3 regions of the Paenibacillus sp. FSL K6-2862 genome follow, and region 3 is predicted to be linked to each of the others. Evidence: riboswitches for the same ligand, from Rfam matches in the RefSeq annotation. Region 3 holds a riboswitch; each other region holds the start of a gene.
What was found. A riboswitch is a leader RNA that binds a small molecule or an ion and turns the genes downstream of it on or off. The one in region 3 is predicted to bind thiamine pyrophosphate.
Positions count from the first base shown of each region.

Region 1: another riboswitch for thiamine pyrophosphate. It lies ahead of thiC (phosphomethylpyrimidine synthase ThiC); the one in region 3 lies ahead of MHB82_RS18540 (thiamine phosphate synthase).
Region 2: another riboswitch for thiamine pyrophosphate. It lies ahead of MHB82_RS04090 (ABC transporter ATP-binding protein); the one in region 3 lies ahead of MHB82_RS18540 (thiamine phosphate synthase).

Region 1 covers NZ_JBBOSN010000001.1:645,120-647,387, forward strand. The annotation lists gene MHB82_RS03080 (IclR family transcriptional regulator) at 1-411, shown strand, start outside; TPP riboswitch at 534-647, shown strand; gene thiC (phosphomethylpyrimidine synthase ThiC) at 1,001-2,268, shown strand, end outside.
Region 2 covers NZ_JBBOSN010000001.1:883,677-885,944, reverse strand. The annotation lists gene hisC (histidinol-phosphate transaminase) at 1-959, shown strand, start outside; TPP riboswitch at 1,065-1,167, shown strand; gene MHB82_RS04090 (ABC transporter ATP-binding protein) at 1,337-2,098, shown strand; gene MHB82_RS04085 (ABC transporter permease) at 2,085-2,268, shown strand, end outside.
Region 3 covers NZ_JBBOSN010000001.1:4,142,923-4,145,190, forward strand. The annotation lists gene thiO (glycine oxidase ThiO) at 1-599, opposite strand, end outside; gene MHB82_RS18540 (thiamine phosphate synthase) at 629-1,255, opposite strand; TPP riboswitch at 1,498-1,607, opposite strand; gene abc-f (ribosomal protection-like ABC-F family protein) at 1,712-2,268, opposite strand, start outside.

The DNA of each region.
Region 1 (2,268 bases), 3.5 Mb from region 3:
GAGCGTATCCGTATTCAGGCTGTTCAGAGTGATCAGGCCATCCGGCGGGTGGCTCCGGTTGGTGTACGTCTTCCTCTATCCGTAGGGGCTTCCAGCAAGGTACTCATGGCATTTGCGACGGAAGAAGACCGGGAGGAACTGATGAATGGCCCCGAATGGCCCGTATTTATCGATCCCGAAGTTTATCTGGCCCAGATGGGCGATATCCGGGAGACTGGGTATGCGACCAGCTACGAAGAACGTGAGCCTGGAGCGGCTGCAGTATCGGTTCCCATTATGGATCGAAAGGGGAATATTGCTGCTGCGCTATCCGTATCGGGTCCCGTTAGCCGCCTGTCCCAGGAAACTTTGCACGAATATGCACCTGTACTGAAGGAAGCAGCCGCGCAGATGGGCCTCATGTTGTCCTGATCCGGCGTGCAATGGAAGATAAAGGGTTGTTTTTCTGATGAGCTTGCGCTAGTCTGTAATGGACAGCCCAGCGAGGCTGGAATGAATTGAATATGAAACTGCGGTACACATACCGCAACTGTTAACGTTACTGGGGGAGTCCGAATTGTCCGGACTGAGACGGGATCGCATGAGATTCCGGACCCTTTGCACCTGATCTGGATCATACCAGCGTAGGGAAGTAATCGGCGATATAACCACGAACACCTGCATAATCCAGCCTTTGGCATGTCTCCACTTGTGGGAGCTTGGCATCAGGCTTGTTATAGGTGATGGACATAAGCCGGTTCCCTCGGGAACCGGCTTTTTTTATTTACAGCGTCAAGCGATCATTCGCAGCAGAGGGGATTATCTTCTTTTGCGGGGGAGCTGAGTTGGGTGTAACCCACTTATGCCTGTGCCAGATTCTGTCTGCGCTATGCCGCTGTAATGTTCTTTCTTCGGAAGTTGGCCGCTCTTTTCTTGCCTATGCGTGGATGATATGGAACGGGTGCATGAGCAATCAAACTGGCCCATCCATGGGACAATCAACGAGGAGGAAGAGGTAGCGATGAGCACAAACAACAGAACAACAGCACAGGAACATGTAGGACAGGGGTTGGAAAAGGGAACAGTGGCGGCTGAACGGGTCCAACCGTTTCCCGGCAGCCGCAAAGTTTACATTCAGGGCTCGCGTCCGGACATTGCCGTACCCGAGCGTGAAATTGCCCTTCATGACACGAATACACCCCAAGGGGTGGAGCATAACGAGCCGCTGCGCGTGTACGATACGAGCGGCCCTATGACGGATCCCGGATTTCACGCCGATATCCGGGCAGGCCTGCCAGCTTTGCGTGCACAATGGATTACAGAACGAAACGATGTAGAAGCGTACCAGGGACGCACCGTCAAACCGGAGGATAACGGGCTGAAGCCTGGAGGCAAGAGAACCGGAGCTGAAGAATATCCAGGCCTCCGCGGCAAACCGCTGCGTGCACAATCCGGACGCTGTGTCACCCAAATGCACTATGCGAGGCAGGGCATCATTACGCCTGAGATGGAGTTTGCTGCTATCCGTGAGGGCGTGGAGCCGGAATTCGTCCGGCAGGAGCTGGCGAGCGGAAGGGCCATTCTGCCATCGAATATCAATCATCCAGAGAGCGAACCGATGCTGATCGGACGTCATTTCCACGTGAAGATCAACGCGAATATTGGCAACTCTGCCGTATCCTCTTCGATTGAAGAAGAAGTGGAGAAAATGACTTGGGCGGTACGCTGGGGGTCCGATACGGTAATGGATCTTTCCACGGGCAAGGATATCCATACCACTCGGGAATGGATTATCCGCAATTCCCCGGTACCGATCGGGACGGTGCCGCTATATCAGACGCTGGAGAAGGTGAATGGCGAAGCTGAGGCACTCACCTGGGAGTTGTACCGGGATACGCTCATTGAGCAGGCTGAGCAGGGTGTGGATTACTTTACAATCCATGCAGGCGTACTGCTGCGTTACATACCGATGACGGCCAAACGGATGACTGGCATTGTTTCAAGGGGTGGTTCCATTATGGCGGCATGGTGCCTTGCACACCATCAGGAGAATTTTTTATATACGCATTTTGAGGAAATCTGTGAAATCATGAAAAGGTATGATGTAGCCTTCTCTCTCGGAGATGGACTCCGCCCGGGCAGCATCTATGATGCCAATGATGAAGCCCAGATGGCTGAACTTGCTACGCTTGGTGAACTGACACAGATTGCGTGGAAGCACGATGTGCAGGTGATGATTGAGGGGCCAGGACATGTGCCGATGCACAAGATTAAGGAGAATGTCGACCT
Region 2 (2,268 bases), 3.3 Mb from region 3:
TGGCAGCGGAAGCAGTCAGATCGCTGAGCTCCGATCTTCTGGCTCAATACCCCGACGGTTCCAGCCAACTGCTGCATGACAAACTTGCGGAACGTCTGGGTGTGCGTACCTCCCAACTGGTATTTGGCAGTGGATCATTCGAGCTCCTAACCCTTACCGCCCAAGCCTATCTTAATCCGGGCGAGGAATCACTCATTCCTGTCCCCTCCTTTAACTGGTATAAGGGTGCTACGCTACTGGCAGGCGGGGTTATTCATGAAGTGCCTTTGGTCAACCATTCACTGGACCTGGAGCAATTCCGGCAGCGGATCAATGCTTCTACCCGAATCATCTGGCTGTGCAATCCGAATAATCCAACCGGAACCATTTTCACGGCAGATGCCCTGCTTGGTTTACTCGAACATGTGCCCTCCCATGTCGTGGTTGTCCTGGACGAAGCGTATTATGAATTTGCGGAAAGTGAAGATTATCCTGATACGGTTAAGCTGCTGGAGCAGTATAATAATCTGATTATTTTGCGAACCTTCTCCAAAATATATGGACTTGCCGGCCTGCGAATTGGATATGGCATCGGGAATGAAAGCATCATTGAAGGCATTAACCGGGTCAAGCTGCCCATCAGTTTGACAGCCACCTCCCAAGCCGCTGCTTCAGCCAGCCTGGATGATCATGAATTTGTTTCTCATTGCCTGCACTACAATCGTCAGGGACGGGAAACGTTAATGCAGTCTTTTGATCATTGGAAGTTACCCTACATCCCTTCCGAAACGAATTTCATCATGGTGGATCTGTTGCAGGATAGTGGCCCGATTACCAAAGAATTGTTAAACAGAGGCATCTCTGTCCGCGGCGGTGCCGAATTCGCCATGCCTACCTGGCTTCGGATTACGATTGGCACACCTGAACAGATTGCCCGTCTGATCGGTGAGCTTGATTCACTGTTACACTCAAACAATTAGAATAGGTCACTTTCCTAACTTCTTTACGCATACTTCTTTTAAGCCGCCCTCTTTACATCTCGCGGGCACGTGATATATGCTGTGTACACAACTGCATATTTTGAACGATTGCACTAGGGGAGCCTTGCGGCTGAGACGAATGAATGTATTCGGACCCTTTGAACCTGATCTGGATCATACCAGCGGAGGGAAGTGGAGCGGACTTTCAGTTAACGGATTTTCTTCATATTCATATGTACATGAATGTCGGTTGAACTTAACAGGCCCACTCATTTCTCCGGAAATGGGCGGGCTTTTTCGCGTTTACTTACAACAGATCGCAAACAACGTGCATTTCCGTTCAGGCAGTTTTTATTCCAAGGGGGTCAAGGAACCAGATGAGCAACGATGTACAGATTGACAACATGACCTTCACTTTTCCGGATCAGAGACATTCCCCCGTGCTCTCCAATGTGTCGATGTGTGTAAAAAAGGGAGAATTCGTCTCGCTGATCGGCTCCAGCGGGTCGGGCAAGAGCACACTCTTCAAGCTGCTGGCAGGCTTGCTTGAACCGACGCAAGGCACGATCGAAATTGCTGGGGTGCCGCCAGGACAGCGACTCGGGCGGGTTGCCTACATGCCGCAGAAGGATTTGCTGTTATCCTGGCGGACGGTTATGGAGAACTGTCTGCTTCCCTCGGAGCTTGCCCCGAGGAAGCAGGACAAGGTGAAGCTGCGAGCTGACATTATGGCCGGACTCGACAGATTCGGCTTATCCGGCTATGAGCATGCCTACCCGGACGAACTGTCCGGCGGCATGAGGCAGCGGGTCGCCCTGCTGCGTACCTTGCTGACGGGAGGACAGCTGATGCTGCTGGACGAGCCCTTCGGCGCGCTCGATGCCATGACCAAGCGGGAGATGCATCGCTGGCTGCTTGAATTGTGGGAAAGCCTCCGCCAAACGGTGCTGTTTATCACGCATGATATCGAAGAAGCCCTGTTATTAAGTGACCGGATTATCCTTCTCACTCCTGGCGGTCGGCAGCTGCTGGACATGACGGTGCCTCTGCCCCGTCCGAGACATTCGGGCATGGTCTACGATCCGGATCTTATACGGATGCGACAACGGTTGGAGGAACAATTACATGCGAAGCTTTAACGTCAGCAGATGGTTTGCCCGCTATGGCCTGTTCGCTGCGCTTCTCCTCCTGATGCTTGCCAGCTGGGAATGCATCGTTCGATTAGGCTGGGTTCCTTCTTTCATTATCCCTGCACCTACATCGATAGTGAGTTCTCTAGTTGAGCATCGGCGTCTGCTCCTCGGAACCC
Region 3 (2,268 bases):
GCCCCCATTGTTTGAGCTGCGACCGCATAGGCACGTGCCAAATTGACAGGAAGAAGTTCACTTTCTGAAGCTCTATACAGAGCCCCGAAAGCTTCCTTGCTTATCCATGGGGCTTCACGTTGAAGATTGGAATGATCCCACCAAATTTGCTCTGTAAGCAAATCTGTACTTTTTCTGGTATCGCTATACTTTTTCATCTCGTCTTCATTCCGAAATGGTGTAATAAATCCATTCTGCTGCAAGCCAATTTCAATGCCGCTTAGTCGTTGAATCTGTTCTTTTTGCTGATGCAGTCGTTTTCTACTTTCATATGCTAGTTTTGACATCACAGTAGTATGAAACGTCTCGCTGTCTGCAGCTAACATGCCCGCTGCGGCAGAAGATGTCTCACTTGCAATACGCGCACGCTCGATTAAAATTACTTCTTTACCTCGTGAAGCTAGCTCATACGCGATGGCACAACCTATAACGCCGCCTCCCACCACTATCGTTTCCGCATGAAGCTTGCCACGAAGTTCTCCACGTATTTGGGCCGTAAAAGCAGCTCCATTTCGGTAAAGGCTGCCACTTCGTCTTCGACCTCTTGCTTCTCCGCTCATTCATTCACCTCCGCGATTCGTTCTTATTTCTATCGTTCAATAGCCTGCCTCAAGGCTGCTGCTGCGCTTTGCGGATTATCGCTAGCCCAGATAGATGATATTACTGCCGCACCACTTGCTCCAGCTGCACGTACAGCAGCTATGTTTGCCGGTTCAATGCCGCCAATGGCAATTACGGGAATGGAAACGCCTGAACATATTTCAGACAGGGCGGATAGCCCTCTCGGCTTGATCCCAGGTTTACTGCTGGAGGAAAATACATGACCATAAAAGAGGTAATCTGCTCCGCGTTCTTCAGCTTCTCTAGCTTCGTGAAGAGAGTGAACAGAAATGCCGAGACGAAGTCGATCGCTTTTGTTCAGGCTGCTGCCTTGAATAGTCGTCATATTGGACTGGCCCCAATGAACCCTCTGAATTAATACATGCTTTTCCAATTCATTCAGCTCACATAGACCATTGATCACGATCCTGTCAGATGGAATTCCTGCGTACAGCAAACTATACGCCCATTGAATTTTTTGTTCGGTGGTTAGATGTTTCTCCCGGATGTGAATATAGTCAAGCCAGGGCCATACATCCGTTGCAATCTTCACAAAACGTTGTTCATCCCCTATGCCCGGTGAAACAGCATGCAGTTCAAACGATAATGAATTCACAAGTTTCTTAGAGATATCCGTTTGGTTTCACCTTCCCTGCTGTCAATATGTAAGCACAAAAAAGCCACTCCCGTAGGGAGTGGCCGCGATAACATGTCAAGTTAGTTAAATGAGCTTTACATGCCAGTTGTCAGGTATACAAGCTATAAACCATAGCCTTGATATATACGAGATATCTTCATGCTCCACTCGTGAGCATTCACATTCGCTGCAAAATCGAATATTAATTTGCCCATATCATTAACTAAAACGCGCCACTTCCCTACGCTGGTATAATCCAGATCAGGTGCAAAGGGTCCGGAATCGCATTATTCCATCTCAGCCGCAACGAGCGGCCCCCCTAGTGATCATATGAAGTTGTAGCCTATGTTACCATAGTCACCTTTTTTTGTCACCGTTGATTTCTCAAACTCATGTTGATGTTTGATTGTAGAGTACTTCATTGCTCCACAACAACTAGTTTTTCTCAGACCAGGCTTCGACGTCCCATGTCTTGGTGACCCAATCCTGATAAAATTCAGGTTCATGCGAAACGAGCAATACTGTACCTTTAAACTCTTGCAGAGCTCGTTTTAGCTCCGCTTTTGCTGTTACATCCAGGTGGTTTGTCGGTTCATCAAACAGGATCCAATTGCTTTCACGCATCAGAAGCTTGCACAAGCGAACTTTCGCTTGTTCTCCCCCACTCAGTGCACTCAGCGGGCGAGTGATGTGCTCGTTTTTCAAACCACATCGGGCCAGATGCCCTCGTACTTCGTTCTGCGTCAGGTGAGAGAATTCGTTCCACACATCTTCAATCGGCGTAATATTGCCCGCACGGACCTCCTGTTCAAAATAAGCTGTCTCCAGATAATCCCCCAGGAACGTTTTACCGCTAATTGGAGGTATCTTTCCCAGTATGGTTTTAAGAAGTGTCGACTTACCTACACCGTTACATCCGACAATGGCTATTTTCTCACCACGTTCGATTGTCATTGTCATTTTAGGCAGCAAAGGGTAGGAATAACCAATCT